Regions from separate parts of the Kribbella sp. NPDC026596 genome, predicted to be linked through region 2. Evidence: riboswitches for the same ligand, from Rfam matches in the RefSeq annotation. Region 2 holds a riboswitch; each other region holds the start of a gene.
The links. Region 2 has a riboswitch for S-adenosylmethionine ahead of thrC (threonine synthase). Riboswitches for the same ligand answer to the same signal wherever they lie in the genome.
Positions count from the first base shown of each region.

Region 1: another riboswitch for S-adenosylmethionine. It lies ahead of AB0E63_RS25615 (aminotransferase class V-fold PLP-dependent enzyme); the one in region 2 lies ahead of thrC (threonine synthase).
Region 3: another riboswitch for S-adenosylmethionine. It lies ahead of AB0E63_RS23010 (GNAT family N-acetyltransferase); the one in region 2 lies ahead of thrC (threonine synthase).

Region 1 covers NZ_JBEZYF010000032.1:85,966-96,277, forward strand. The annotation lists gene pgsA (CDP-diacylglycerol--glycerol-3-phosphate 3-phosphatidyltransferase) at 1-136, opposite strand, end outside; gene AB0E63_RS25590 (radical SAM protein) at 133-1,884, opposite strand; gene AB0E63_RS25595 (helix-turn-helix domain-containing protein) at 1,961-2,719, opposite strand; gene AB0E63_RS25600 (hypothetical protein) at 2,839-3,405, opposite strand; gene AB0E63_RS25605 (DNA translocase FtsK 4TM domain-containing protein) at 3,409-6,036, opposite strand; gene AB0E63_RS25610 (DinB family protein) at 6,169-6,684, opposite strand; SAM riboswitch class IV at 6,781-6,894, shown strand; gene AB0E63_RS25615 (aminotransferase class V-fold PLP-dependent enzyme) at 6,911-8,275, shown strand; gene AB0E63_RS25620 (prolyl oligopeptidase family serine peptidase) at 8,287-10,312, opposite strand, start outside.
Region 2 covers NZ_JBEZYF010000007.1:39,974-50,285, reverse strand. The annotation lists gene AB0E63_RS07825 (hypothetical protein) at 1-320, shown strand, start outside; gene AB0E63_RS07820 (zinc-dependent alcohol dehydrogenase family protein) at 404-1,429, opposite strand; gene AB0E63_RS07815 (VOC family protein) at 1,443-1,823, opposite strand; gene AB0E63_RS07810 (MoaD/ThiS family protein) at 1,879-2,154, opposite strand; gene thrC (threonine synthase) at 2,151-3,413, opposite strand; SAM riboswitch class I at 3,427-3,567, opposite strand; gene AB0E63_RS07800 (cation:proton antiporter) at 3,726-4,973, opposite strand; gene AB0E63_RS07795 (DNA-3-methyladenine glycosylase 2 family protein) at 4,996-5,943, opposite strand; gene AB0E63_RS07790 (Fic family protein) at 5,973-7,136, opposite strand; gene AB0E63_RS07785 (hypothetical protein) at 7,240-7,707, shown strand; gene otsB (trehalose-phosphatase) at 7,673-8,506, opposite strand; gene AB0E63_RS07775 (LytR C-terminal domain-containing protein) at 8,503-9,135, opposite strand; gene AB0E63_RS07770 (DUF3263 domain-containing protein) at 9,138-9,446, opposite strand; gene AB0E63_RS07765 (amidase) at 9,593-10,312, shown strand, end outside.
Region 3 covers NZ_JBEZYF010000027.1:65,218-75,529, reverse strand. The annotation lists gene AB0E63_RS23035 (FAD-dependent monooxygenase) at 1-1,241, shown strand, start outside; gene AB0E63_RS23030 (hypothetical protein) at 1,251-1,517, opposite strand; gene AB0E63_RS23025 (helix-turn-helix transcriptional regulator) at 1,562-2,776, shown strand; gene AB0E63_RS23020 (dihydrofolate reductase family protein) at 3,103-3,708, shown strand; gene AB0E63_RS23015 (NAD(P)-dependent oxidoreductase) at 3,705-4,625, shown strand; SAM riboswitch class IV at 4,707-4,821, shown strand; gene AB0E63_RS23010 (GNAT family N-acetyltransferase) at 4,834-5,394, shown strand; gene AB0E63_RS23005 (dihydrofolate reductase family protein) at 5,441-5,995, shown strand; gene AB0E63_RS23000 (BTAD domain-containing putative transcriptional regulator) at 6,055-9,219, shown strand; gene AB0E63_RS22995 (FAD-binding oxidoreductase) at 9,305-10,312, shown strand, end outside.

The DNA.
Region 1 (10,312 bases), on a different contig from region 2:
CCTCGCGGAGCAGCAGCCAGACGAAGAGTGGGACCAGGACGAGCCGCAGGACGGTGAGCGCGTTCGGCACGTTCCAGGCGCTGGGCGCGTGGAGGTGGCCGGCGCGCGGCGCCGGGTTCGTCGGAGGGTTGGTCACGCGGTCAGGTTATCCGCCGGACGGCCGTCCTGGGGGCTCACGAGTGCCGCGAACTCGGCGATCAGGTCGACCCCGTCGCTTCCGACCACCTTCGCCGACACCAGATCGCCGACCCGAACCCCCTCGGGAAGCCCGGTCAGCGTCGTCGACCCGTCCACCTCAGGCCCCTGATGAGCGGCCCGCCCCTCCCCCGTACGCGCGTCGCCGACGGCGGAAGTGTCGTCCGCACGCGCGTCGTCGCCGGCGTGGATGTCGTCCGTACGGGCGTCGCCGACGGCGGGGATGTCGTGCGTACGGGCGTCGTCGCCGGCGGCGAGGGTGTCGCCTGTTAGGGCGTCGGCGGAGGAGGGCGTCCTGTCCAGAGATTCGACGAGGACTTCGAGGAGTTCGCCGATGCGGGATTCGGCGCGGGCCGAGGTGAGGTCTTCGGCCAGCCGGGTGACGCGATCGAGGCGGGCGGCGATGGTGTCCTCGTCGAGCTTGCCGTCGTACGTCTCGGCTTCGGTGCCGTCTTCGTCGGAGTATCCGAAGACGCCGATCGCGTCGAGGCCGGCGCGGGAGAGGAAGTCGCAGAGGATGTCGACGTCTTCCTCGGTCTCGCCGGGGAAGCCGACGATGACGTTGCTGCGGATGCCCGCGGTCGGCGCGGTCGCGCGGACCTGAGCGATGAGCTCGAGGAAGCGCTCGGAGTCACCGAAGCGGCGCATGCGGCGCAGGAGTGGGCCGGAGGCGTGCTGGAAGGAGAGATCGAAGTACGGGACGACGCCGGGGGTCGAGGTCATCGCGGTGATGAGGGTCGGGCGCATCTCCGCAGGCTGCAGGTACGAGACACGCACGCGGGTGATGCCGGAGACCGCGGCGATCTCGCCGACGAGGGTCTCGAGCAGGCGCAGGTCGCCGAGGTCCTTGCCGTACGAGGTGGAGTTCTCGGAGACGAGGAACAGTTCGCGTACGCCGTTCTCCGCCAGCCACTCGGCTTCGCGGAGCACCTCGGCTGGGCGGCGGGAGACGAACGCGCCACGGAACATCGGGATCGCGCAGAAGGCACACCGGCGGTCGCAGCCGGACGCGAGCTTGAGAGGGGCCATCGGGCCGCCGTCGAGCCGGCGACGCATGACGCGCGGGCCGCTCGCCGGGGCGGAGGTGAGGTCGGGGGCGTCGATCGTCAGCTCTTCCGGCCGGCCCGTGGCGAAGCGTCCCTTGAGAGCTGGGGTGTCAGGCGAGGCGGCGCCGGCAGAGCCGTCGCCGACGGGCCTCAGCTGGTCGGGAATGTGGTCGCCGTGGCCGGGGATGGCTATGCCGGTGGTGGCGGCTCGGGCGGCGGGGGCCAGCGGGAGGAGTTTGCGGCGGTCGCGGGGCACGTGGGGCTGGTGCTTGGTGCCGGCGAGGATCGAGCGGAGGCGATCGGAGATGTCGGCGTAGTCGTCGAAGCTGAGGACCGCGTCGGTCTCCGGGAGAGCCTCGGCGAGCTGTTCGCCGTACCGTTCGGCCAGGCAGCCGACCGCGACGACGGCCTGGGTGCGGCCGGATTCCTTGTAGTCGGAGGCGGCCAGCAGGGTGTCGACGGAGTCCTTCTTCGCGGCTTCGACGAACCCGCAGGTGTTCACCACCACGGTGTCCGCCTCGGCGGCGTCCTCGACCAGCCGGAATCCGCCGGCTTCGAGCCGGCCGGCCAGTTCCTCGGAGTCGACATCGTTACGGGCACAGCCCAGCGTGACCAGGGCGACGGTGGTGGGTGGCGTAGTCATCACGACGAGTATGACTTGCGGTGCAGCCCGCCACCTAACTCACCAACCCACGCCGCCCAACCCCCACGACGGGCCGCTAGGACGACGGGGATTTGCTGAGGGTGCCGTTGGCGTGGGCGTAGAAGCGGTACAGCTTGGTGTTGATGCGCTTGCCGTTCAGGGTGACGATGAGGTTCGCCGGGTTGCCGACGGAGATCCGGATGTCGCCGGCGCTGGTGACCGACTGGGCGATGCCCGGGCCGAGGTGCCCCTGGAAGAGCCGCTTGTTCTTCCTGTCGCGGACCGTCAGGTAGGTGCCGTCACCTTTCGCCGTCAGGACCAGCTCGGTCTTCAGGACCGGCGGCTTCTTCGTCGCCGTGCGGGTGGGGCTCGCGGACGGCTTCGGGGTCGGCTTCGGCGTGGGAGTGGTGACGGTCGCGGTGGTGGTCGCGGTCTTCGAGGCGTTGGCCTCGATGTCGTTGGGCAGCGTGAACAGGCGGACCATCCCCCAGCCCATCAGGCTGACCAGGATCGCGCCGACCACGACGGCCCAGCGCGGGCGGGCCGGGTGCAAGGTCGGGCCCTTGACCGCGGCGCGTTCCTCGCGGCGGGACTTCTCCTCCTCGACGGCCTGCTCAGCGTCGAAGCTGGCGATCAGCGGTGCGGGATCGGCCTTGACCACCCGGGCGATCGAGCGGATATGCCCACGGGCATAGAAGTTCCCGCCGCAGCGGGAGAAGTCGTCGGCCTCCATGGCCACGAGCAGCCCGGTTCTGATCCGGGTGGCGGCGCTCAGCTGCTCGATCGTCATGTCGGCCCGTTCGCGGGCCGCCGTGAGCTCGCTGCCGATGCTCACGTCCCCACCATCCTCTCCATCGCCCGGCCTAACTCCCGCGGACCGTCGGCATCGTCAAGCCGACAGCGGGACCGCCGACATCATGTCAACGGCCTTGATGCGACGGGGTCACGGCAGAGTCAGGCTTGTTCCCTGACCGGGCACCTGGCATCCGCCAGCATGTGCAGCGCCTGTACCACTTCCCCGTTCGACGGTCGCGCCGTCAACCCGAACGGTACCGCGAGTGAGGAGCCCGTCAGACGACGGTTCGCATCGGTCGTCTTGAGCGTCGAGCTCGGCATCGCTCCCAGAACCGGTCCGGGATCCAGTAAATGAACGGCAATCCGGCCGTCGTCCAGCAGGTGGCGGCGCTGCAGCACCGTCACCTCGTCGATGTCCTCCCAGCGTGTTCCGATCCATTCGTGGCCGATTCGCAACCGGATGCCGACCTCGTCGGCGACGAGCATGTCTCCGACCGTCAGTGCTCGCGCGCAGATCACCGCCAGTACTGCGAACGCCGCCGCCGCGATCCATCGCAGTACGCCGGTGGGACTGGTGGACGCGGACGCGGCAAAGCCGACGGCGACCAGCGCAGCTCCCAGCGCGAGCCCGCCGTGCACCCGCTGGGAGGCGCGGACGGTGAACGGCACGGGCTTGGGGTCGACGTCGAAACGGTCCTGCCTGGGCAGTGCGCTCGCGGCGGTCACGGGTCAGTCTCCTCGGAGGGTGGTGATGAAGTCCTCTAGATCATCCGGTTTCACCAGGACGTCGCGGGCCTTCGAACCTTCACTGGGTCCGACGACACCGCGGCTCTCCAGGATGTCCATCAGCCGGCCGGCTTTTGCGAAGCCGACGCGGAGTTTGCGCTGCAGCATGGAGGTCGAGCCGAACTGGGTGGACACGATCAGCTCGGCGGCCTGCACGACCAGGTCGAGGTCGTCGCCGATCTCGTCGTCGAGGTCCTTGCTCGGACCGGCCACAGCGGTGACGTCCTCGCGGTACGTCGGCTGCAGCTGGGTCTTGCAGTGTTCGACGACGCCGCGGATCTCCGACTCGGTCACCCAGGCGCCCTGGATACGCATCGGCTTGCTCGCGCCCATCGGTAGGAACAGGCCGTCACCCTGGCCGACCAGCTTCTCCGCACCCGGCTGGTCCAGGATGACCCGGCTGTCGGCCAGCGACGAGGTCGCGAACGCCAGCCGCGACGGCACGTTCGCCTTGATCAGACCGGTGACGACGTCCACCGACGGCCGCTGGGTGGCGAGCACCAGGTGGATACCGGCCGCCCGCGCAAGCTGGGTGATCCGGACGATCGAGTCCTCGACGTCGCGCGGGGCGACCATCATCAGGTCGGCCAGCTCGTCCACGATCACGAGCAGATAGGGGTACGGCGAGAGCACCCGTTCGGACCCGGGTGGTGGCTTCACCTTGCCGCCACGGACGGCCTTGTTGAAGTCGTCGACATGCCGGAATCCGAACGCGGCCAGGTCGTCGTACCGCATGTCCATCTCGCGGACGACCCACTGCAGCGCCTCGGCCGCCTTCTTGGCGTTGGTGATGATCGGCGTTATCAGGTGCGGAATGCCCTCGTAGTTGTTCAGCTCGACCCGCTTGGGGTCGACCAGGATCATCCGCACCTCGTCCGGCGTGGCCCGCATCAGGATCGAGGTGATCAGCGAGTTGACGAACGACGACTTACCCGAACCGGTCGCACCCGCGACCAGCAGGTGCGGCATCTTGGCCATGTTCGCGACCACGAAGCCGCCCTCGACGTCCTTGCCCAGGCCGGCCACCATCGGGTGGTGATCGTTGCGCGCGGTCGCCGAGCGGATCACGTCGCCGAGGCTGACGATCTCCTTGTCGGTGTTCGGGATCTCGATGCCGATCGCGGACTTGCCCGGGATCGGCGACAGGATCCGCACATCGGCCGAGGCCACCGCGTAGGCGATGTTCTTCGACAGCGCGGTGACCTTCTCGACCTTGACTGCCGAGCCGAGCTCGACCTCGTACCGGGTGACGGTCGGGCCACGCGTGTAGCCGGTGACCTGGGCGTCGATGCCGAACTGCTCGAACACCTCGGTCAGCCGGTCGACCACCTGGTCGGACGCCTTGGTCCTTGCCTTGTGCACCGAACCCGGCTTGAGCATCTGTCCGTCGGGCAGCGTGTAGGTGATGTCGCCGGACAGGCTGAGCTGCTCGACCCGCTGTGGGATCGGCGTGTGGGGAGGCGGCTCGGCCGGCGAGTCCGACTTCGAAGGACCACCACCGGCACCAGCCGGGGCGATGACAGCAACCCCAGCGGCTTCGGAAGCGTCGACGTCGTACGCGTCCTCGTCCACGGCCGACGCTGCCTTGGCCTTGCGCCCGCGCTTGGAGATCTCACGTCCCTCGAGGACCGGCGAGTCGTACGGCTTGACTGTCGGATCGCCGTCGTCCTCCTCCACCGCGGCCTTGGCCCGGCGCTCCTTGCGGGTCAGCCGGACGGTGTCGTCGGTCGGCGCGGCCATGACGGACGGTGCGTCCTCGGGCAGCGCCGTACGTCCCATCAGTACGTCGAACGCCGCGCGGAACCGCAGTGGGATCGCGTAGACCGGCGTACCGGTGATCACCAGCGCACCGAAGATCGAGAGCAGCACGAGCAGCGGTGCGGCGACGTACTCCGTGAGCAGGTCGGACAGCAGGGACGAGACGACGTACCCGATCGCGCCGCCGGCGTCCTGCAGCGGTCCGTCGGCCGGGTTGCTCGGACGGGGCAGACCGTTGGCGATGTGGACCAGGCCGAGTACGCCGAGGGCGACGGCGGTCCAGCCGATCACCTGACGTCCGGCCGGGCCGTTGCGGTCCGGGTGACGCAGCGTGCGCATTGCGATGAACAGGAGCATCAGCGGGACAGCCCAGCCGAGCATGCCGACGCTGCCGCCGACGACGGTCCGGATGCCCTTGCCGACCGCGCCCGGGAGGTCCCACCAGATGGCGGCGGCCACGACGACCGCCAGGCCGATCAGGAACAGGCCGGCGCCGTCGCGGCGGTGCTCGGGGTCGAGGTCGCGGGCACCGTGGCCGATGCCGCGGACCATCCGTCCGAGCACGTGCGCGATGCCGATCCAGACCTTCACCACACCGCGACCGAGAGCGATCATGGCGGCCGCGAACGGGCCCGGTCCGCTGTTTTTGGGCGTGCTGGTCCGCGCGGCGGTCGAACCACCGCGTTTCGCGCTCTGCCCACGCTTCTGGGCGCCTGACGAACGGGAGCGTCCACCAGCAGCCGAACGAGCCGTACTCGGCCGTTTGGCTGCCGACTTCTGCGCCCGCGCCGGGGAAGACGTGCGGGTCGCCATATCTAGCAGGCTACCCCGATTACCTCTCGAGTCCCACGTGTCACACGCCGATCACGCTGCCCCATCCGTCGCGTCACAGCGCTGCCACTCCCCTGCTCAACGCCCAGGAGCCTAAGAGAGGCGGAGGTCGGTTCAGGCTCCTGTGGTGCCGTCGAGTTGTTCTCGGAGCAGGTCTGCGTGGCCGCAGTGGCGGGCGTACTCGCCGATGAGGTGGATGTAGATCATCCGGAGCGTCGACTCGGTCCCACTGAAGGTGAACCGATCGTCGAGCGACCGTCCGGCAGCAGCCTCGTCCGAGAGCTTCCACTCCGCGATCAACCCGTCGTACGCCGCCTGTGCCTCAGCCGGATCGATGCGCTCGAAGTCGGCGTCCTTCCCCAGCGCGGGCGCGAAGAGCGGCTCGGCCGGCTCGTCGGCGAAGTGGATGCGGAACCAGATCCGCTCCACCTTGGTCAGATGCCGGATCAGACCGAGCAAGGACAGGTTCGACGGCTTCGACGGCCGCTCGGCCAACTGCTCCGCGGTCAGACCCGCGCACTTGTACAGCAGCGTGGTGCGGTAGAAATTCAGATAACCCTGCAGCAACTCACGCTCAGGCGCGGTCAGCGAACCGTCCGGTCGCTCGACTGCCGGTGCTCTCCAGGTCATCTTCATTCCTCACGATGTCCACGATGTGTTCGCCTATCTCATCACATGAGATAGGCGTTGGCGCAGGTCGTGGCCTGTTCGTTACCGTTCTCGGCAGGTCATGAGTGTCAGCGTGAAGCCCCGGCTTGCTGGCCGGCAACCCTCCTCCGCGGTGGGGTGCCCCGGGTGAAGACCAGGCCGTGCGGATACCCCGCTCGGCAAGCGCGGACTTCCCGGGAGCAGCACCATGTCGATCCTCTCTATCCTCGAGCCGGCCACTACGACGACCACGCGGCCGACCGTCGCCCGGCTCGTCACCGGCAACATCCCCGCCACGGTCGGTTCGGACCTGCTGGTCCCACTGGCCGACGGCCGGGTCACTGACTACGCGAACTTCGACCACGGAGCCAGTGCGCCGTGTCTGGAGTCGGTCCGGGCCAGCGTCGAGGCCGCACTGCCGTCGTACGCGTCCGTGCACCGCGGCAACGGCTACGCCTCCCGCATCACCACCCAGTGGTACGAGCGTGCTCGCACCGAGGTGCACGCGTTCGTCGGTGCCCGTGACGACGACCAGGTGATCTTCACCCGGCAGACCACCGACGCGCTCAACCTGCTCGCCCACGCCGTACCGGCGGACGCGACGGTGATCGTGTTCGAGTCCGAGCACCACGCCGCACTGCTGCCGTGGCCGGCTGAGCGGACTGTCCGTCTCAACGCGCCCAGCTCGCCCAGCGAGGCCGTCACCAACGTGGCCGACGCTCTGCGCAACGCTCCGGAGGGTCCGCGGCTGGTCGTCGTTACGGGCGCGTCCAATGTGACCGGTGAGATCTTCCCGATCGCGGAGATCGCCGCGGTCGCCAAGGCGCACGGTGCGCGGATCTGCCTCGACGCTGCGCAGCTCGCGCCGCACCGGCGGGTCGACATCGCCGCGCTGGACGTCGACTGGGTCGCACTGTCCGGCCACAAGCTTTATGCGCCCTACGGCGCCGGTGCGCTGATCGGCCGCGCCGACTGGCTCGACGCCGCCGACCCGTACCTGTACGGCGGGGGCGCGACGACTGCGGTCACCAACGACACCGTGGTCTGGGCGACCGGCCCGTCACGCCACGAAGGCGGCTCCCCCAACGTCATCGGCGCGATCGCCCTCGCCTCGGCATGTGCCGCGATCAGCAAGCACCGCGACGCGATCGAGCAGCACGAGCGCAGCCTGCTCGCCCGACTCCGGACCGGACTCGCTCAGGTCCCGGGCGTCACGACGTACTCGATCTTCGGCGAGGACGCGGACCGGGTCGGCACCGTCTGTTTCACCGTTGCCGGTGTGAGCTCCACGCTCGTGTCCGCGGCGCTGAGCGCCGAGTACGGCATCGGTGTGCGCGACGGAAAGTTCTGCGCACACCCCCTCGTCGGTCACCTACTCGCTGACTCCCCCGAGCACGGTACGGCGGTCCGCGCGAGCCTCGGTCTCGGTACGACGCGTGAGCACGTGGACCGCCTCGTCAACGCCGTACGAACGCTGGCCGCCGGTGGACCGCGGTCGGAGTACGAGGACACCGACCACGGCTGTCAGCCCACCGACGACCCGCGGGACTTGCACGCTCCCCGCATCTGGTAACGCCGGCCCTCCTACTGCTCAGGAGGTACGAGGCCTACATGGTGAGCAGCGAACGCCAGTAGGTCGGCCCATTCCGACGCGACCATCGCGGCGGGTTTGCCGAAGCCGTGACCGGTGTTGACCTCGACTCGGGTCAAGACAGGTGCGGACGAGGATTGGGCATGTTGCAGCTCGGCGATGAACTTGTGACTGTGCAACGGCACGACCCGGTCATCGTGGTCACCGGTGACCACGAGGGTCGCCGGGTACGACATGCCGTCGCGCAACCGATGCAGCGGTGAGTACGCCAGCAGGTCCTCGAACTGCTCCGAATCGTCCGGATGACCGAAGTCAGAGGCCCACGCGGCGCCCACGGTGAACAGGTGGAAGCGCAACATGTCCATGACACCCACACCGGGCATTGCGACCCCGAACAGGTCCGGACGCTGAGTCATGGCCGCACCGACGAGCAGACCGCCATTGCTGCGACCGTGAATCGCGAGCTGAGCCGAGGTGGTCACACCGGTGTCCCGCAGGTGCTCGGCGACCGCGATGAAGTCGTCGAACACGTTCTGCTTGTTCTTGAGCCGGCCCGCGTCGTGCCAGGTGCTGCCGTACTCACCACCGCCGCGCAGGTTCGCGATCACCAGCACGCCACCGGCCCCGAGCCAGGCCGGCCAGCCGGGCTTGTAGTCGGCCAGGATCGGGACGCGGAAGCCGCCGTACCCGTAGAGCAGGGTCGGTCGTGGCTGCGAGAACTCCAGGTCGGAGCGGGTGATCAGGAAGTACGGGACCTCGCGGCCGGGCTCGACGCGCCGGGTCACGGTGACCGATGGCGAGGTGAAACCACCTGAACCACGGACCAGCTCCGGCAGCGCACGGACCACGCCGGCATCGGTCGAGACGACGTACGACACCGTGGGGTCGGTGGTGGTCGACAACCCGACGAAGAGCTCGTCGTACTCGGGGCTGGCATGGAACTCCACCACGCCCCCGCCCGGTACGTCGATGACCCGTGCGTCCGAGCCGTCGAGCGCGTACAGCGTCAGCACTGGCTGCGCGTCGACCAGCGTCAGCGTGGCCAGTCCAGCAGCCGTACCGCGGACGGCCTGGAGTGTCGCCTCACCCTCGGCGATCAGGTCGACGAACGAGCCATCCAACGATGCGAGCACCACGCGACCACGGGACGCGTCGCGGTCGGTACGCAGTACCAGCTGGTCGCCGGACATCCGTACGAACGCGATCTCGTCCGCAAAGGTGTCCACCACCTTCACTGGCTCGCCGATTCCGTCGGAGGTGATCGGGAAGACCCAGAGCCGACTGCCAGGGTCAGTGCCCTCGTTGATGTGGACGATCAGGTAGCGATCGTCCTCCGAGACCTCCGGAGTGATGAAGTAACGGTCCTGGTCCGGGAAGCTGAGCACCAGCTCGTCCTCGGACTGCGGTGTGCCGACCTTGTGCAGCATCAGCCGTCCACCGGTCAGCGTCTTCGTCTCGGTGCCCTCACTGCGACCACTGGCCGGGTAGTGCAGATAAAGGTACGCCGAACTGTCCGGGAGCCACGTGGCTTCGGAGAACTTCGCTTCCGTCACCACGTCATCCACGGGCGTCCCGGTGGCGATGTCGAGCAGCCGGAACGTCGTCCAGTCGCTACCGCTCTCGTTGACGCCGTACGCGAAGTACTTGCCGTCTGGACTCACTGTGAACGAGCCCAACGAGTCAGTGCCGTCCGCGGACAGCGTGTTCGGGTCGATCAGCACTCGGCCACCGGTCAGTAGCTCGTCGAGGGACTCAGCGACGTACACGACGTCCTGTGCCTGTGTGCCGTCGTTGCGGCCGACCAGGTACCACCCGGCCTTCTTTACCGGGACTCCGGCGCGTGGACGCGCGAGGATCGCGGACATGGTGGTCTGGAACCACTGCCGCTCCGGATAGCTCGAGAGCTCGGCCTGAGTGAACTCGTTCTGCCGCCGCACCCAGTCCTGGGTATCGGGCGCGTCAGGGTCTTCCAACCAGCGGTACGGATCGGCGATCTGGTGCCCGTGCAACGTCTCGACC
Region 2 (10,312 bases):
TGTCGATGTCCGACGACGTCGAGATCGTCATCGAGCCCTCGGGCGACCAGCCCGCCACCCGCCGCGGCCCCGAAAGCCTCCCCCTCCTGGCCCGCCGCGTCGGCCTCAACACCCAGACCCTCGCCCGCATGCGCGAACTCACCGCCACCCTCCCCGACGGCCTCACCACCCAAGACGTCGCCGACCACCTGGCCGTCCAGCTCCGCACCGCCCGCCGAGTCCTCAAACGCCTCGAACGAGCCGGCCTGGCTGCCCCCACCGGCACCCAACAACACGGCCGCACCGGGCGTCCCCCGACCGTGTATCTGATCCGCCTGTAGTACACCCCCGCGTGCTACGCAACCGCGGTCTCGCGGGCGCGGTCAGCGCCGGCCCTTCGCGTGGGGTCGTGGCGCGTGGGTGGTTAGTGGGGTGTGGGTTGGATGATGGTGACGCCGGCTGGGGTGCCGTTGGACAAAGCGGCTAGGGCGGCGGGGGTTTCTTCCAGGGTGATCGTGCGGGTGATCAGGTCGGCTGGTTTTAGGTTGCCTGAAGCAACTAGCGACAGCATTTCCGGGTAGGCGTGGGCGGGCATGCCGTGGCTGCCCAGCCATTGGAGTTCCTGGCCGATCAACCGGCCGACGTCGAGCTGTACGCCGGAGGGGAGGAGGCCGACCTGGAGATGGCGGCCTCGAGGACGCAAGGCCAGCAGAGCTTGTTGGACGATGGCGTTGGAGCCCAACGCATCCATGGTCACGTGGGCACCACCGAGGGCGTGGATCTCGTCGACAACCGTCGGTGACGCCTGGATGGTGTGAGAAGCGCCGTACTCGCGGGCGAGCTTCAGGGCGTCGGGGTTCGTGTCGACGGCGATCACCTCGGCGCCGAGAGCTGCGGCGATCATCACCGCGGAGAGGCCTACGCCGCCGCAGCCGAAGATGGTGACGCGTTCGCCCGGAGCCACGCGGCCGACCTGATGGATGGCGCGGAAGGACGTGGCGAAGCGGCAGCCCAGGCCCGCGGCGGTGGCGAAGTCCAGGTCGTCCGGGAGGCGGACCAGGTTGACCTCGGCGTAGGGAACAGCGACGTACTCCGCGAACGAGCCCCAGTAGTTGAAGCCGGGTTGGAGCTGGTTCGGGCAGACCTGGTGGTTGCCCTCCTGACACTGCTCGCACTGACCACAGGCGCAGATGAACGGCGTCGTCACCCGATCGCCGACCTGCCAGCCAGAGACCCCAGCCCCGACGGCGGCGACGGTCCCGGCCAGCTCATGGCCCGGGACATGCGGCAGCACGATGTCGGAGTCATGGCCCATCCACCCGTGCCAGTCACTGCGGCACAGCCCGGTCGCCTCCACCTTCAGGACAACAGAACCAGCCGCCGGCGCAGGCCGCGGAACCTCTTGTACGACGGGCAGAGCGCCGTACTCCTCGATCACAACAGCGCGCACCAGAGCATCGTAGTCAGCCGACGCAGAACTCGTTGCCTTCGGGATCGAGCATCACGATGTGGCCGAGTTCGGGGCCGTAGAAGTCCTCGCGGACCTCAACAGCCCCCAGCGCCACCAACTCCGCGGCTTTCGTGCGCATGCGGTCCGCGGAGGCGGCGTCGCGGGCGCCGGGACCGGCCACGCGGATGTCGATGTGCAGACGGTTCTTCGCGGTCTTGGGCTCGGGCACGCGGAGGAAGCCGATCGCCGGGCCGACATCGTCGGGATCGATGATCCCCGCGCCGTCCGGATCGTCGAATCCGGGCTCGATCACGTATCCGAGGGCCGCGGCCCAGAATCGGGCCAGCTTCTGCGGATCGGCGGCATCCCCGCCGATGGTCCATTTCGTCGCCATGCAGGCGACGGTAGCGGTGGTTCCGGACGAAAGACGCCCGGAACCACCGGCAGGATCAGCCGCCCGCGACCGCGGGGATGATCGAGACCTGGCCGCCGTCCTTGATCGCGGTCTGCAGGCCGTCGGCGAACCGTACGTCGTCATCGTCGACGTACACGTTCACGAACCGGCGCAGCTCGCCGGACTCGTCCAGCACCCGGCCCTTGATGCCGGGGTAGGAGCCGTCGAGCGACTCCAGCACCTCGCTCAGTGTCCCGCCCTCGGCCGAGACCTCGGACACGCCCTGGGTGTAGGGCCGCAGGATGGTGGGGACCCGTACGCTCACGCTCACTGCAGGCCTGCCTTCACGAAGGCGTCGTACGACGCGGGAATGGTCACCTTGGGGCCGACCCGGTCGGCCACGGCGTCGAGCGTCTTCAGCCCGTCGCCGGAGTTGATGATCACCGTCTCGGCCTCGGGGTCGAGCTGCCCGGTCGCGATCAGCTTCCTCAGCGTCGCGACGGTCACCCCGCCCGCGGTCTCGGCGAAGACGCCCTCGGTCCGGGCGAGCAACTGGATCCCCTCGACGACTTCCTCGTCGCTGACGTCCTCGATCGCACCGCCGGTACGCCGGGCGACGTCGAGCACATACGGTCCGTCGGCCGGGTTGCCGATCGCCAGGGACTTCGCGATGGTGTCCGGCTTGACCGGCTTGACCACGTCGTGGCCGTCCCGGAAGGCCTGCGCCACGGGCGAGCAGCCGGTGGCCTGAGCGCCGTACACCTTGTAGTCGGTGGCGTCGACCAGGCCGAGCTTGCCGAGCTCGGTGAAGCCCTTGTCGATCTTGGTCAGCTGCGAGCCGGAGGCGACCGGGATCACCACCTGCTGCGGGATGCGCCAGCCGAGCTGCTCGGCGATCTCGAAGGCCAGCGTCTTGGAGCCTTCGGAGTAGTACGGGCGGACGTTGACGTTGACGAACGCCCAGCCCTCCTCCTCGCCGGCGATCTCGGAGGCCAGCTTGTTCACGTCGTCGTAGTTGCCGTCGACGGCCACCAGAGTCCCGCCGTACACGGCGGTGGTGATGATCTTGGGTCGCTCCAGGTCCTTGGGGATGAAGACGACCGAGCGGATGCCGGCCCGGGCGGCGGCCGCGGCGACGGCGTTGGCCAGGTTGCCGGTCGAGGGGCAGGCGAAGACCTTCATGCCCAGCTCGCGGGTGGCGCTCAGGGCGGACGCGACCACGCGGTCCTTGAAGGAGTGGGTCGGGTTGCCCGAGTCGTCCTTCACCCAGAGCTTGCGCAGGCCCAGTTCACGGGCCAGGTTCTTGGCGTCGATGAGCCGGGTGTAGCCGGGCTCGGTGTTCGGGAAGCTCGCGACGTCCACCGGGACGGGCAGCAGTGGCTGATAGCGCCAGATGTTCTTGGGACCGGCCTCGATCTGCTCCCGCGTGATGGTCGGGTAGTCGTACCCGACCTCGAGCGGACCGAAGCACTCCATACAGGCGTAGAACGGACCGAGCGGCGACTTCGCCCCACAGGCGCGACAGCTCAGGTGCGTACCGTTGCCGAAGGCACCTTCACGGATCGTGTGGGTGGCGGCGGTCAGGCTCATGAGTGAGGTTCCCCTCTCATCTTCCCCGGGACCGGATCTCGGCGCGGGACGGATTTGGCACCGGTCCGCCGCAAGGAACCCGGGAGCGGGACCTCAACGGGGAGGGTTGCCGGGACTTCAACGGGCCGTTTCCCTCAGTCCCTCTGGATGAGCTCCCCCGAGACTACCCAATCGGGTCCATATTGTGTCTTCCGTTCCCACCATCCGAGACGCGAGGTCTCAGCCCTGCCGGCACCGGACTGAAGGAGTTCGCCGCCGGAATCCACGCCGCCGCCGCGATCCGGCACGGAGTCGAACCGCCCGCCGCCGCGCTCAGGCAGCCCGATCTCGGCGTACGTCGAGCATTCGCATCATCGGAGTCGCCGCGATCCCGTGGACGACGACGCTCAGGACGACGGTGAAGCCGACCGTCGCCCACAGCCAGGGCAGGTCGGTGCCGAAGTCGGCACCGGCGTACGCGAGGTAGAACACCGACCCGACGCCGCGGACGCCGAACGCGGCCGTCACCCACCGCTCCGAGCGGCGCATCGGCGTACCGGCCAGCGCGGCCCAGGCGATCAGCGGACGGATCACCAGCACGAGCAGGAGCCCGATTCCGATGCCGGTCAGCGTCAACGGCTTCAGCAACCCGGCCGTGATCGCCACTCCGAGCAGCAGCAGGATCCCCCAGGTGAGGATGTGCTCGAGCTGCTCGACGAAACCGTGCAGCTCCTCGTGGAAGTCGTGGCTGCGCTCGGCAGCCCGCAGCGCCAGGGCCGCAACGAAGACCGCGACGAAGCCGTAGCCGTGCAGCACCTGGGCCAGGCCGTAGACGCCCAGTGTCATCGCGAGCGCCAGTACCGGTTCGCGGGAATCCGCCAGCCGGAAGGCGCGGGACGGCGCGGAGAAGGCCATCTTGCCGAGCAGCCAGCCCGCCCCGGCACCGACCGCGACGCCGATCAGCGTCCGGCCGATCAGGTCCCAGGCGAGCCACTCGAGGGCCCAGCCCCCGACTGCGCCCTTGGTTGCGGCGAAGATGGCGGCGTAGACGAAAGGGAACGCCAGGCCGTCGTTCAGCCCGGCCTCCGAGGTGAGCGCGAAGCGGACCTCGTCGTCCTCCTCCGGCTCGGCGCCTTCGCCGGTGGTCGGGCCTTGCACCTGGACGTCGGAGGCGAGCACCGGGTCGGTCGGTACGAGGATGGCTCCCAGCAGGAGCGCGGTCGCGGGAGCCAGGCCGAGCCCCCAGCCGACGCCGGCTACCGCGGCGATGCAGGCGGGCATGGCGACGAACAGGAGACGCCAGGTCACGCTCCAGCGCCGCCAGCCGATCGGACGGTCGATCGCGAGCCCGACGCCCATCAACGCGACGAGGATGGTCAGCTCGGCCAGGTGCTCGGTGAGCTTGGGTTCGGCGAGCGGGGTGAGGTGCTGCCGGTTGACGGCGAGACCGAGGAGCAGGCCGGCGCCGAGGAAGCCGATCGGCGCGGAGACGGCGTACCGGCGCAAGAGGCGGGGCAGGACGGCGCCGAGCAGCAATGCCAGGCCGGCCACCAGGTACAGCCCGTCGCCGTCGATCGTCATCGTGGTGGCCCGGTGCCCAGCGCTACCTCAAGCGATGCGTTGCGCCCGGGGTGTGCGTGGGCAGGGACTTGCGCGGGCCGTAGCGGGGGTGGGTGATGCCGGTCAGCTCCAGCAGCCGCTGCACCCGGAACCGGTGACCGCGATACGGCTCGATCAGCTCGGCGCAGCCGTCGTCGTCCAACTCCTCGCCGATGAGGGCGTACGACACGTTGCGCGACACGTGGTAGTCCGCGAACGAGAACGCATCCGCGTCACCGTGAGCCCGCTGGCGGACCTCCGCGGCCGTCCACACCCCGACGCCGGGCAGCGATCGCAACCGGCGTTCGATCTCTGCCGAGTCGGTCAGCTCCAGCGTCCGCTCCAGTGCCTTGGCCCGGGTCGCGGCCGTCACGACCACCCGCGACCGGCGGTTCTCCACGCCGGCCCGCAACCACTGCCAGGACGGGATCAGTCGCCACTCCTCCGGCGCCGGCGGCACCATCATCACCCGTCCGTCCGGACCGTTCGGGCCCGGCGCGGGTTCGCCGTACTCACGAAGTAGCAGCCGCCAGCCCCGGAACGCCTCCTTGCCCGTGACGACCTGCTCGATCCCCGCAGCTGCCATCGCCTCGAACACCGCGCGCGTCCGAGGCACCCGCAGATGCGGGAACCGGCGCGCCGCGTCCACCAACGCCGCGTGCTCCGGCAACGGCTCGAACCCGTCCCAGCTGTCCGCCTCCCCCAGCAACTCCGGCACCCCGTCCAGCGCCCACGACGCTCCCGGTCCCCAGGCCTCGGCCTCCACCTCCCCGGCGTACGGCGTCAGTCGCAGAAGCACCGGCCCGTCAGGCGTCCGCGTAGCCCGCCACACCGTCCGCCGCCCCGGGTCGAACACATACGCCGGATCCCCCGGCCCCTTCCGCAACCCTCCGATCACCGAATGCGGATCCACCACCCGCCCAACCCGCCAAACCCGCACCCGCGAACTCACCCCCCAAGTCTTACTCACCCCACGGACAACTACCGGATCGGTGTCGGCGCCGCGGCCAGCCGCTCTCGCATCCACGGGTATGGATCGATCAGCGGCTCGCGAGTGGAAAGTGCGCCCTGTACGAGTTCGGCAAGGCGATCACCCATCACGTAGTGCCGCCCCTTCGTCTCACCGACCGCCCGGAGCAACTCCAGTTCGGTGAGCCTCGCTAGGTCGCGGGTGGCCGTCCGTTCCTCGATCCCGGCCCGGCGTACGTAGGTCGAGCGGCGCATGCGGAAGCCGAGGGACGCGTCGAACAGTTCGTCAGCGACGCGCTCCGCCAGCCCGTACTCCGCGATCAGCTCGTCGAAAGCCAGCCACAGCTTGCCCGCTTCGCGATACCGCCTCCGCACCGTCTGGGCCTGGATATGGTGCGCGCGCAGGTTGAACTTGACCCAGAGCGCGGCTGATCGCCGCGGATGCCACCCGCCGGCGCCGGTCGCCGCCAGCACCCGGTAGTAGTCCTCGGTGTTGCTGCCCAGCCACTCCTCGATGCTCGAGAAGGCCGGCTCTCCGATGCCACTCCGGGACAGGACCAGTGTCTGCAGCGCTCTCGCCATCCGGCCGTTCCCATCGCGGAACGGGTGGATCATGACCAGGTTGAGGTGAGCCATCGCCGCATGCACCAAGGGGTCCGCCGCGCCGTCGGCGGCCAGGCCGTCCATCAGCTCGGCGACGAGGCCCGGCACATCCTCCGCCGACGGACCTTCGTACACGTTCTCCCCGGTTGCCTCGTCATGCACGTGGACGACACCCTGCCGGTAGCTGCCGGGGCTCTTCGCCAGGTCGTGACTGAGCATCATGAAATGCATGCCCCGGACAGCCGACGCATCCAGCCCGAAGTCCGCATCCTTCGCCATTGCGAGGACATAGCCGAGCGCCTGCCGGTATCCACGGATCTCGGCGAACGTGCGCTCATCGGCGCTCAGCGCCTCTTCGTCGTCCAGCGCGGCTACGGCGTCGTCGAGCTTGACGTCGTACCCCTCGATGCTGTTCGACCCCTGGATCGCGCGCGCCAACATGCTCCGCCGCAGGCCGCCGGCCCACCGCCGGGGAACCCGCAGTACGTCGGTGAGCTCGGACCGGAACGCGTGAATCTGCTCGAGGACCTGCCGATCCTCGAGATCCAGTTCCGGCGTGCTGAAGATCGTCATTGGCCCCAATGTCCTGATGTCTCAATTCTTAGGACATCGTACGCCATGTCCTGATGTTTGCGACATCGAGACAAAGAGTCGCCACGGGCCGATACTGAGCCGCATGAGTGGGTGGCAGTGGGTGAAGGTGGTGGGGAACTTCCTGAATCTGTCGACCTTGGCGGGGCTGGGGGTCGGGGTGATCGGGCGGGCTCGGTTCAGTCGCGGGCCGCGGGGGTTGTTCTTTGCGAACGGGTACAAGCTGGGGTTCCCGGTGGCTGGGGCGTTCACGATCGGGAACGTCGTACTCAGCAAGCACGAGCGTTCGTACTTCGAGGACGAGGCGCTGGTGCGGCACGAGGAGCGGCACTCGTGGCAGTACTTCTGCCTGATCGGGTTGTTCATGCTCCCGCTGTACGTCGTCGGCGTGATCATCTCGTTCCTGCTCACCGGCGATCCGGCGTCGCGGAACCCGTTCGAGCGGCTGGCCGGACTCAAGGACGGCGGCTACGTCGAGCGGCCGATCCAGCCGATCGGCAAGACCGTGACGCAGGCGTTCAGCGTGCTGCGATCGCGTCCGAAAGGGCAGTGAGCACGGTCACCACGCCAGCGGGGTCGTCGACGACGATATCGGCCGCCTGAATCAGTTCGGTCGCGTTGGACGACCGCGTGGCCAGCAGTACGGCGCGGAGTCCGGTCTTGCGATGTTGTTCCACCGCCCGGAACGCAGCCAGGTCACCCAGGTCATCACCGGCGTAAAGGATCGACCTGGCGCCCGTGGACTCGAGCAGCCGGCGCAGCGCGACGCCCTTGTCGATCCCGGGCGGCCGGAGCTCGAGCACCAGGTTGCCCGGCTCCAGGCGCAGTTCGGTCGACTCGGCCAGCTCGGTCAGCGGCGTACGCAGTCTCTCCAACGCACCGACCGGATCCGGCAGTCGGCGCGTGTGCACCGCCAGCGAGCTCTCTTTGTCCTCCACGAAGGCATCCGGTACGCCGGCCGCGCGCAGGATCTCCGGCAATCGCGAGCGAGCCTCGGCGACACCGGACGGCACCGGGTCGCTGGACACGTTCCCGGTCGCGGCGTCCCACTGCTCCAGCCCGTAGTGCCCGAGTACGACGAGACTGCCCAGACCGGGATGACCGGTCACACCGGTGAGCTCCGTGGCCACGAGTGCCGGACGGCCGGTGACGATCGCCACCTGCTTCACCGAGCGGGCCAGCCGCGCCAGTGCGTCGAGGGCGCCCTCGGCCGGGCGAGCACGGGCCGGGTCCTCGACCAGCGGCGACAGTACGCCGTCGAAGTCGGACGCGACCACCGCCGTGGCCGGGTCGGCGACGATCGCTTCCCAGCCTTCGCGCCCGGCGTCGGTCTGGATGACCGGGGTGCTCATCCTGCGTAGTCCGAGGTCAGGATCACGGTGAGGCGATCCTTCTTCATGTTGTCCAGCGCACCCTTGGTCCGGCTCACCCCGAGATCGCGGGCGAGCTGGTTGGCGGCGTCGAGCATGCCCGGCGGGTAGTAGACGGTGCTTTCGGCGATCTTGCCGTGCCAGTTGTCGGGGGAACCCGCCACGGTCCAGCCTGCCTGCCGCGCCCGGCCCGCGACCGAGTCGGCCAGGCCCTTGCGCGCGGTGTTGTTGTAGACCTCGACCGCGGGCCGCTCAGCCGCCGGGATCGTCGTCGACTGGCTCGACGGCGGTTGCGTCGGCGCAGAGGTCGGCTCAGAGCTGGGCTCGGTGGTCGGCTCGGTCGTCGGCGTGGACGACGGGGCCTCGGTAGGCGTAGTGGCCGGTTCGGTCGGCTTCGAGGACGGCTTGGGGATGCTGGCAGCGATCGTCGACGGCCCCGAGGACGGCTTCGCGCTCGGCTTCGGGGTGGTCGCGCCCGACGTCTCGTCGGCCTCGCTGTCGTGACCGCGAGTACCGAACAGCACCAGCAGGCCGGCCACGATCGCGACGACGGCGGCCACAGCGACGAGCGACGACAAGACTTGGCCTTGGTCGCCCTTCGGGCGGGACATGGTCAGACCTCGATACCCAAGCGGCGTGCGGAGCGGGCGCGCTGGCGGGCCGCGCGCAGCCGGCGCAGCCGCTTGACCAGCAGCGGGTCGTGAGCAAGCGCCTCGGGCCGGTCGATCAGCGCGTTCAGCACCTGGTAGTACCGGGTGGCCGACATCTGGAACTGGTCCCGGATCGCCTGCTCCTTGGCACCGGCGTACTTCCACCAGTGCCGCTCGAACGCGAGGATCGCCCCATCGCGCTCAGTGAGTCCGGCAACGGCCGGCGGCGCAGCTTCGGCGGGGCCGGGAGAGCTGGCGTTCGCGCTGTCCATCTGCTGGTGACTCCTGTGCGGTCGGTGATCGTCCGTCCGCGCCCCACTGTACGGCTGAACAACAACCATGTCATTCACCGGTCAGGCGACACGGAGCGTGTCGCCGGCGGACGGCCGGACCGGGGCAACTCTGGCAGGATCGACGCGTGAGCTCAACTCTTTCCAGCATGGCGCTGGTGGAAGAGCTGCAGGCCAAGAGTCGTGAGGTGGACCCGCTGGTCAACGCCATCTGCACGCCCAACCCCGCCGCTCTCACTCAGGCCGCCCACCTCGACACGGAGCGCGACGAAGGACGGGTCCGTGGCCCGCTGCACGGCGTACCGGTCCTGGTCAAGGACAACATCGACACCGCCGACCTGCCGACCACCGCCGGCTCGCTGGCGCTGGCCGACCAGCCACCGCCACCGAACGACGCCCCACTGGTACGGCGACTCCGCGAGGCGGGCTGCATCGTCCTGGGCAAGACCAACCTGAGCGAGTGGGCCAACTTCCGCGGCTCGGCGTCCTCCTCCGGCTGGAGCGCGTACGGCGGACTCACCCGGAACCCGTACGCGCTGAACCGCTCCGCCGGCGGCTCCTCGAGCGGATCCGGCGCGGCGGTCGCCGCAGGGCTGGCCGACTACGCCATAGGTACCGAGACGAACGGTTCAATCGTTTGCCCGGCCGCACTGAACGGCATCGTCGGTCTGAAGCCGACTGTGGGTCTCATCCCGCAGCAGGGCATCGTCCCGATCTCACACTCCCAGGACACCGCCGGACCGATGACCAGGACCGTCGCCCAGGCGGCAGCCCTGCTCACAGTCCTCACCGGGAACAAGACCGACTACTCCGAGTACTGCCGCGGCACGGACCTCAGCAACGTGCGG
Region 3 (10,312 bases), on a different contig from region 2:
ATCCTGAGCTGCAGGAGGAGCCCGATCGCACCGGGCGGCTGATCTGGCAACCGGACCTGGAGCGGATCCTCGCCGACCACGTTGTTGCCCTCGGCATCGACGTACGGCGCGAGTACACCGTGACCGACCTCGTCCAGCACGCCGGGGGCGTCTCGATCACCGTCACCACACCTGATGGTGAGCGACGGCTCGAGGCGGCGTACGTCGTGGGGTGCGACGGTGGCCACAGCGCGATCCGCAGGCTGGCCGGATTCGACTTCCCGGGCACCCCGCCGATCATGACGGCGCGCCAAGCCCAGGTCGAGATCGTCGATCCGGACAAGCTCCCGCCGTCCGGCCGGCTCGAAGGCGGGATGTTGATCCACGGCCCGGGCGTGCTGGGTACGTTCGATTTCGTCGAGGGTCCCGACGTACCGCGGGGTGCGGTCACGCCAGAGGAACTGCAGGCGAGCGTACGGCGGGTCGCCGGCGTGGACGTGAGTATCACCGAGGTCAGCGACGCGCTCCGCTTCACCGACAACGCCCGTCAGGCGAGCACGTACCGACTCGGCCGGGTCTTGCTTGCCGGAGACGCGGCCCACGTGCATTCGCCCAACGGCGGACAAGGTCTCAACCTCGGCCTGGTCGACGCGGTCAACCTGGGGTGGAAGCTGGCGGCGCAAGTACGAGGCGTGGCGCCTGAGGGGCTGCTCGACAGCTACACCGAAGAGCGGCACCCCGCCGGCGCCGCCGTACTGGCCAACACCCGCGCACAGTCCGCCCTGATGCGCCCCGGTCCCCACACCGACGCACTGCGCGACATCGTGTCCGAACTCATGGACATCCGCGAAGTCAACCAGTACTTCGGACGCCTCCTCGGAGGCCTCGCGCACCGCTACACCTTCCCGTACACCAAACCCGACGACCACCAACTAATCGGCCACCACTGCCCCGACCTAACCTTCACCACCGCGACCACTTCCTCCCGACTCAGCCAGTTCACCCGCTCAGGCCGCGCCGTACTGCTCACCCCACCCCACACCCCCACCCTCAAGGCGGCATCCGCTTGGCGCGATCGCCTAGAACTCATCGAGATCAACTCCATAGACGACAACCGCCTATCCGCCCTCCTAATCCGCCCCGACGGCGCAATAGCCTGGGCCACCACCCCCGGCGAACCGCCAAACGAGCTGCAACTCCAAACAGCCCTCACCACTTGGCTAGGCATTCCGTCAACGTCGCGGTCGGATGCGATCAGGTGATGCCAGCGGTTAGTTGAGCAACTTCAGATATGGCGCAATCGCGGCGGTGTGGTGGTTCAAGCGCTCGCGCGGGTCATCCCAGGCGATGCAGATCCACAGGGGTCCGGAGCTTTCAACGGTCCCTGTGCCGTACTCGAAGTGGTCGACCCTGTCGTCCTTCTCCAGGTCTCGCCAGGTCAGCGTGGTGCGGTCAGGGCGCCGGGACAGGGCATCGTCGACCGGCGTCCTGACCAGTCCATGGGTGAGCGCTGATCGGTTCTCCTCGCTCTTCCGCATGTGAACACCCTGGCCGTCGTCGGATGCTTACAGCGAGTAGTCGCTTGTATTCCTCGGCGAGAGGCGACAGGAATACGGAGCTGGGGGAGACTTGGGTTATGACCTTTGGTGACCGGCTGCGTGAGTTCCGCGAGCATCGCGGGTGGTCGCTCGGTGACCTGAGCAAGGCCACGCACTTCAGTCGTGGGCATCTGAGCAACATCGAGAACGGTCGGAAGACGCCGACAGATGGGTTAGTCAGCGCATGTGATCGCGCGCTCAGGGCCAAAGGCGAACTGATTGCGGCCGCGCGCAACGCGACGCTCCTCAAGCTGGATGAGGTGCCGTGGCAGACGGCGGAGCTGGTGCAGCGAATGCAGGCCAGTGACACGACGCCTCAGACGCTGGAGATTCTGCGATCCACAGTTGAAGAGCTGTGCTGCCAGTACAACCGGCGCGATGCCTTGGAGCTACGCGAGGAGGCTCATGCGTGGCTCAACCACGTCGGCGATCTCCTCACCCGTCCAGTCGGCTTGAAGGCACACCAGGAACTGTTGGTGGCAGGCGGTTGGCTGGCGCTGCTGGCCGGTTGTGTGGAGTACGACCTCGGCCTGCGGGCGGCGGCCGAGTCCACCCGGACAGCGGCGCTTCAACTCGGGCTCGAGGCAGGCCATCCGGAGATCGCCGGCTGGGGTCACGAGATGACCGCATGGTTCGCCCTCACCCAGGGGCGCTTTCGTCAGGCGATCGCGGCGGCACAGCAAGGTCAAGCCGTCGCGAAGACCTCCAGCGTTCACGTCCAACTCATCGCGCAGGAAGCCAAGGCCAAGGCTCGTCTCGGTGAATCGGGCCTTCAAGGCCTCCTGGAGTCCGGCCGCGAGATGCTCGACCGCTTGCCCTACCCGGACCGGCCCGACAATCACTTCAAGGTGGATCCCGCGAAGTGGGACTACTACTCGATGGACGTCCATCGCATCGGCGGCGACGACCAGATGGCGCGGCAGCACGCCGAGACCGTCATCCACGACAACCTCGCTCCGGACGGTACCGAAGTCAGCCCGATGCGCATCTCCGAATGCCGGATCACCCTCGGCTTCATAGCGGGACGAGAAGGCGACCTGGAGCAAGCCGTCGACCTCGGTCTCGACGGCCTGAAAGACAGCCGCCAGTCCCGCCCGCACCTCCTGATGATCGCCGGCGAACTCGGCCAGGAACTCCGATCCCGCTACCCCGCCGAAACCCTCGTCCACAACTTCGAAGCCACCCTGAAGACCGTCTGACAACGGCCCCGCCGCCGAACAGACCCCTCCAGAAACAAAGTCCTTGGCCGCGGTCAGGCGAGCGCATCTATACGAGGGGAACCCATGCTGAGCAGGCCTACCTCGGCCTCGGATTCCAGCTGTGGGGTCGGTTGCCTGGTGGCTTCCGCGATCGCGATGGCTTGGTCTTCGACGAGGTGCGCTTGTGGAGGCCGATCACGCCCAAGACGTCCTGATCGATCGCCGAAGTGGTTCAGGGGCACGGGGGTGGATCTGCTGGATTCGTTCAAGACTTGGTGGGGTCCGCTCGTAGGTTCGGGCTTGTGATGGTCTAGCGGAGGAGTGATATGAGCAAGGTGTTCAGTGCGCACGCTGTATCGGTTGATGGGTATATCAGTGGGCGGACTCCCGATGGGGCTGACGAGTTCGGGCGTGGGCTTGGTGATGCGGGGATGCTCTTCGACTGGTACTTCGACGGGGAAACGCCGAGCGAGCTGTTCGGCGGGTTCAAGTTGAGTGAGCCGAGCGCCAGGTTCTTCGACATCATCGCGGCGCGGGTGGGGGCGACCGTCTCCGGGCGTACGACGTACGAGCACTCGAGCCACTGGGGAGGCGACGGGCCGCATCCGACGGCACCGCTGTTCGTGCTCAGCCACCGGCCAGCGCCTGAGATCAGCGAGAAGCAGACGCTCGTCACCACGGGGATCGAGGACGCGATCGCGGCGGCGCGGGAGGTTGCCGGGGACAAGGATGTCGCGGTCATGGGCGGCGGCGCACTGACCTCGGCCCTGGCGGCGGACCTTGTCGACGAGGTGATCCTGCATCAGGTGCCGATCCTGCTCGGCGGCGGTCGCAGCTTCTTCCAGGAGGTCCCGAAGCACGTGCGGCTCCGGCTGGTGGAGGCCATCCCGGCACCCGGTGTCACGCACCTCCATTACGAGGTGGTCCGATGATCCTCGTCACGGGCGGCCTGGGCATGATCGGTGCCCACACCGCCCAAGCCCTCCTGGATCTCGGACATGAGGTCGTCGTCACGACACACCGCCGTACCGAGGTCCCGTCATTCCTCGCCGGCCAGGTCACCGTGGAATCCCTCGACGTCACCGACCGGGAAGCCTTCCTCGCCCTGGGCGAACGCCATGACATCAGCGACATCGTTCATCTCGCCGGCAGCATCCCCGACGAGGACCCGGTCGACTTCTTCCGTACGGACGTGACCGGCCTGCTCAACGCGTTGGACGCCGCCCGCACGTGGGGAGTCCGCCGGTTCGCTGTCGCGAGCAGCCTTGGCGCGTACGTCGGCCGGACCGAGATCCCCTGGCACGAAGAGCTCCCGCTGCCGACCGCGCAACTGCCGCACCTGATCATCGCGTTCAAGAAGGCCGTGGAGCCGCTGACCACGCACAGCCTCCAGGGCAGCGGTGTCCAGCCGGTCGTACTCCGGATCGGGACCATCTGGGGACCGCTCGTCGATCCGGAATCACCGTTCTTCTACATTCCGCCGTACATCAGCGCCGTACTCCGCGGTGAGCAACCGAAGCCGCTGTACGCCGACGACGGCGGCGACTGCTGTTACGCGTCGGACGCCGGGCGCGCGATCGCCCTCCTGACGACCGCGGAGACGTTGCGGCACGACACCTACAACGTGTCCAGCGGCCGGCCGTACACCAACCGCGAGTTCGCAGAAGCCCTGCAGGCGATCACGCCTGGCCTGAAGCTCGACCTCCTGCCCGGGCGCCAGGCCGGTCCCGGCGCAGACCCGTACCTCGACATCACCCGGCTCACCCACGACACCGGCTTCGAGCCCACCTTCGACGTCGCCAAGTCAGTCGCCGACTACGCCGCCTGGCGCACCAACAACCCCCGCTGACCGAGTCACTTCGCGGCTGATTTGAGAAGGAACCAGTAGTTGGTAGTGGGGCCTCAAGAGGCGCTGGTACGGTTTGGCGTTGGTCATGAGTGTCAGCGTTTAGCCCCGGCTTGCTGGCCGGCAACCCTCCGTTCGTGGGTGGGGTGCCCCGGGTGAGGACCAGGCTCGGCGCAGGAGTGCCGGGCAAGCCGCGAGTGGGAGGTTTGGCATGGCATCGTTGCGGTTCCGTTCGGCCGGGGCGGAGGACGCCGACCAGGTCGCGTTTCTGCACGCCGATAGCTGGCGTCGGCACTACCGGGGCGCGTATGCGGATTCGTTCCTCGATGGGGACATCGACACCGATCGTCGGTCGGTCTGGTCAGGACGGCTGGCGGCGCCGGCCAGGTCCGCGACCATCCTCGCCGAGTACGACGACCAACTGGCGGGCTTCGTCCACGTCGAGTTCGACAAGGATCCGCGGTGGGGCAGCCTTGTCGACAATCTGCATGTTGACTATCGGCAACGCCGTACCGGGATCGGCACTCAGCTTCTGGCCCGCGCCGCAAACGCGGTCATCGGCGAGGCGAACAGCAACGCGATGTACCTGTGGGTGTTGCAGCAGAACACAGACGCGCAGCACTTCTACCGGGCGGCGGGAGGCAGCTCGGTAGAAACGGCCGCCGTACCACCGCCTGGCGGAGATCCGACTCGACTCAACGGCACTCCGAAGTGCCAACGGATGGCCTGGCCCGATGCATCGCAGTTGGCCGGATCGCTGAAAGCGGATTGAATCCGTCGTCTGGGAGATTGGGGAGATAGAGCCCAAGGAGGAGACCATGCGACCACTGATCGTCTTCAGCGACATGACCCTCGACGGATTCATGGCCGGACCGGACAACGACCTCGACTTCATGGCCGATGACCCGCAACTGACGAGCGAGCTGACCGGCGAGCTGATGTCCGTTGCGGACACGATCATCTGGGGCCGCAAGTCGTTCGGACCGTCGGCCGCCTACTGGACGACCACCGAGGGCGACCTGGCTGCGTGGCTCAATACAACGCCGAAGTTCGTCCTGTCATCGGACAAGAGCTTCGACGTCAGCGCCTGGGAGAACTCGACCCTGGCCGCCGGCGACGGAGCGGACCAGGTTCGCCAGTTCAAGGAGTCCACCGGCGGCGGCCTGGTCGTGTTCGGAGGAGTACAGACCGTACGCTCGCTCGTCGCCGCCGATCTCGTGGACGAGTACTGGCTCAAGCTCAACCCCGCGATCGTCGGTCGCGGCGGATCGATGTTCTCCGAGGTGGGCGAACGCAGGAAGCTGACGTTGAACAGCGCGCGGTCCTACCCCTCCGGAACCGTTGCGCTGGTCTACTCGACGCACACAGGCTGAACCGAGAAGGTGGTTGCGACGTAGGGATCTGTGTCTACGCTCATCGGGGAGGGCGATTGGTGCGGATCCGGCTGCTCGGAGGTTTCGGGGTCGATCGAGGGGGACAACCCGTCGATGGCCACGTCTGGCGTCTGCGGAAGGCGCGGACGCTGGTCAAGCTGCTCGCGCTGACACGGGATCAGCGGCTGCATCGCGACGTACTGCTCGAGGCGTTGTGGCCCGATCGGGCTCCGACGTCCGCGGTCAACAATCTCCACCAGGCGCTGCACGTCGCCCGTCGGGCGCTCGCCGGTGACGAGCCGAGCAACGGTCTGCTCGAGTTGCGCGACGACTTCGTAGTCCTGCTCGCGGACGGTCTCGTCGAGGTCGACGTACGGACGTTCGAGCAGTTGGCCGCGCTCGGGCGGACCAGCGGTGACCTCGCCGACCTGCGCGCCGCGGTCGCCGCGTACGCCGGAGATCTGCTCCCCGAGGACCGGTTCGAGGACTGGGCCGACCGGCCGCGGGAGGAACTCCGGGCGACCTTCTGCGATCTCCTCGTGGACCTGGCGGAGGCGACGGAGAACGACGTAGAGGCGCTCGACGCCCTGCAACGCGCCCTCGCCATCGACCCACTCCACGAGCGCGCCGTCCGCGACCTGATGCGGCGTCATGCGGCGATGGGCCGATCATCGGAGGCCTTGGCCCAGTACGAACGCCTCCGCACCGACCTGCGTACGACGTACGGCACCGATCCGGATCCGGAGACCCAACGCGTCTACCGCGACCTCCTGACAGGAAACGACGAGGAGAACCGGCCCCGCCACAACCTCGCCCCCGCCCTGACGAGCTTCGTCGGACGCGAGCGCGAGATCGCCGACCTCCATCGCCTGCTGGACCGGGGCCGGTTGGTCACGCTCACGGGAGTCGGCGGTGCGGGCAAGACGCGACTTGCGGAGGAGGCTGCGAGGCGGCTGCTCGATGCGTACGCCGATGGCATCTGGATCGCCGACCTGGTCCCGGTGGCAGATCCGCGGCTCGTGCCCGACACGGTCGCGGCCGCATTGGGACTGGATCCCGCAGCGGGCTCGGACCCATTGCGCACACTGATCACCCGCTTGGCTCCACGAAACCTCCTCCTCGTTCTGGACAGCTGCGAACACCTGCTCGCTGCCTGCGCCGGACTCGCGAGCGCAGTACTGCGAAGCTGCCCTGGCGTCACCGTGCTCGCGACGAGCCGCGAGCCTCTGCACACGCCGGGCGAGGTGACCTTCCGGGTGCCCTCACTCGAGCTGCCGGAGCCTGAGGATGCCGGTGACCTGAGCCGGCTCGGGACGCTGGCTTCGGTACGGCTCTTCGTCGACCGGGCCCAGGACGTCCGGCCCGGCTTCGTCCTCGATGCGGACAACGCCGCGCCCATCGTGGAGATCTGCCGTCGTCTCGACGGCATTCCACTGGCGTTGGAACTGGCCGCCGCCCGCGCATCGCACCTGGAGGCGGCGGAGATCGCCGAGCGGTTGAGCCAGGCTCTTCCGTTGCTCGGCCGGCACGGCGAGATCACTCGGCATGCAACGTTGCGGGCCGCGCTCGAGTGGAGCCACGCGTTGCTCTCGGACGACGAGCAGATCCTGCTGCGGCGGCTCGCGGTCTTCGCCGGCAGCTTCTCGTTGCCGTCGGCCGAGGAGGTGTGCGCGGACGATCGGATTCCCGCCGCGGACGTGCTGGACGGCCTCGGTCGCCTGGTCGACAAGTCCCTCTTGCAGGTCGACCACGACGGTCCGCGTTCGCGCTATCGCCTGCTGGAGACCATCAGGCAGTTTGCGCGGGAGCGACTCGTCGCCGCGCACGAGGTCGAACCGCTGGAGACAGCGCACTTCGAGCACTTCCTGGAGTTGGCCTGCGCCCAGGATCCGGAACGGTCCAGCGTTGTCGTCGAACGTCCACAGTCGCTCGACGTCGACCACGACAACCTCCGCGCGGCGCTCGCGTGGGCGGTGCGTCACGATCACCAACAGGCCCTGCTGCTGGGGGTGAACCTGTCGCAGTACTGGCTGGCGCGGGGTCATTTCGCCGAAGGAGCCGGCTGGCTGGAACGCATTCTCGACGTGGCCGTCGTACCGTCCCGGGATCGGGTCCGGGCGATCTTCGCACTCGCGGTTCTCGACGCCCGGAGTGGTTTGAGCGACCGGCTCCCGGGGCTCGGAGACCAGGCTGTCGCCGTCGCCGAGCAGTCCGACGATCCCACCGACATCGTGTCCGCCCGGGTCCTGCGCGGCACGCTTCTCCTCGGCAGCGGAGACCTCAACGAGATCGAACAGACCGCCATGGAAACGCTCGCGCAGGCCGACTTCCTGGGAGCGGCACCCGTCGCCGCCTCCGCCCAGCAGTTGGCCGCGATGGCCGCGTTGTTCCGCGAGGACGTGAAACCGGCACAGCAACGGTTCGCCGAGTGCCTCGAGCGGCTGAGCGTGATCGACCCGGCAGTTGGCCCGTTCTTCCCTGCCGTGACGGCGTGTATGCCGCTCGCCCCTGTCGACGGCTCGATGGTGCCGGTGTTCGAGGAGACCTTCCTGCTCGGCCGTCGGGTCGGCGCCGTCCGCGGCCGGGGCTACGCCTTGTCGGCCTTCGCTGACGCCCACCGGTTGGCGGGAGACCTGGCCGGCGCGCTCGACGCCGTACGGCGGTCTGTCGAGGTGTTCGCCGGTGTCGACGACGCGGCGGGTCTCGGCCACGCGCTCAACCATCTGGGGTGCATCGAGCGCGACCAGGGACTGTTCGAGCCGGCCGAGGAGCATCTCCGCGAGGCGCTGCGGATCCGGGAGCAACTGGGCGACCGCCGCGGCGAGAACCTGACGCTGGCCAACCTCGGACTGCTGTCCGCGGCGGCCGGCGACCCCGCGACGGGCCGGCGGCTCACCCGCGTCGCCCTCGACCGCGGCGAGGCGGTCGACGACGTGCCAGGCGCGGCCGGCGCGCTGCTGAACCTCGTCGTCGTCGAACTTTTCGCCGGCCGGCGGAAGGCCGCCCGGATGCTGGCCGAACAGGCGGTGGAAGCCTTTCGGCCACAGGGTTATCTGCGCCTGGAGGCATGGACTCGGCTCCTCGCCGCCGAGCTCGCACGAGACGACGGTGACGTGGAGACCTTGTCCCGGCACGGCTGGGTGGCGGTCGAGATCTTCGCCCGGCTCGGCTCCCGCATCGGCATCGCACGGGCAGCCGCCCTCCCCCTGACAGCAGCACGCTAAGTCACGCTAAGCCATTGCGAAGTCAGCCTTCCTACTGTCGTTCGGGTCCAGGGAAACCCCTGGGTTCGACGAATCAGGAGTAGAGATGACAACGACGCAAGCGCGGCAGGACACGCTCGGGGAGGCCACGCTCGGTGAGCTCGCCGAGGGACTTCGTGGCGAGCTGATCCGCCCGACCGACGCTTCGTACGACGAAGCACGGTCGATCTGGAACGCCGCGCATGACAAGAGACCCGCGCTCATCGTGCGCTGCCGCGGGGTGGCCGACGTCATCCGGGCCGTGGAGTTCGCCCGTAGCGAGGGGTTGACGCTGGCCGTCCGGGGCGGCGGTCACAGCATCCCCGGTTTCTCGACGACGGACGGCGGCCTGGTGATCGACCTGTCGCCGATGAACTCGGTCCGGATCGATCCCGACCGGCGCCGCATCGTGGCGCAGGGCGGCTGCGTCTGGGGAGACGTCGACGCCGAAGCGCAGGCCTTCGGGCTGGCCGTCACCGGCGGCCTGGTGTCCACAACCGGTGTCGCGGGCTTCACCCTCGGCGGCGGGATCGGCTGGCTGGTCCGCAAGGCCGGCCTCGCGTGCGACAACCTCGTCGGCGCCGACATCGTCACCGCGGACGGCCGGTACCTGCACACAAGTGAGGAGGAGAATCCGGAGCTGCTCTGGGCGTTGCGTGGCGGCGGCGGCAACTTCGGTGTCGTCACGTCATTCGAGTTCAAGGCGCACGAGGTCGGCCCGACGGTGTTCGCCGGTCTCGTCTTCTACCCGGGCGACAGCGCAGCCGACGTACTGCGCGGCTTCGGTACGGCGGCCGCCGGCGCACCCGACGAGTTGTCGCTGGCCATCAACCTGACGACCGCGCCACCGCTGCCGTTCCTGCCCGAAGAGGTGCACGGCAAGCCGATTGTCGCCGTACTGGGCATGTGGTCAGGGCGGGTCGAGGAAGGCGATGCGGCGACCAAACCGTTCCGCGAGCTCGCGCCGGTGGTTGCCGATCTGTTCGGCCCGATGCCGTACAACGCGATGCAGACGCTGCTCGATCCGCTGTTCCCGCGCGGCATGCGGAACTACTTCCGCTCGGCGTTCTTCAGC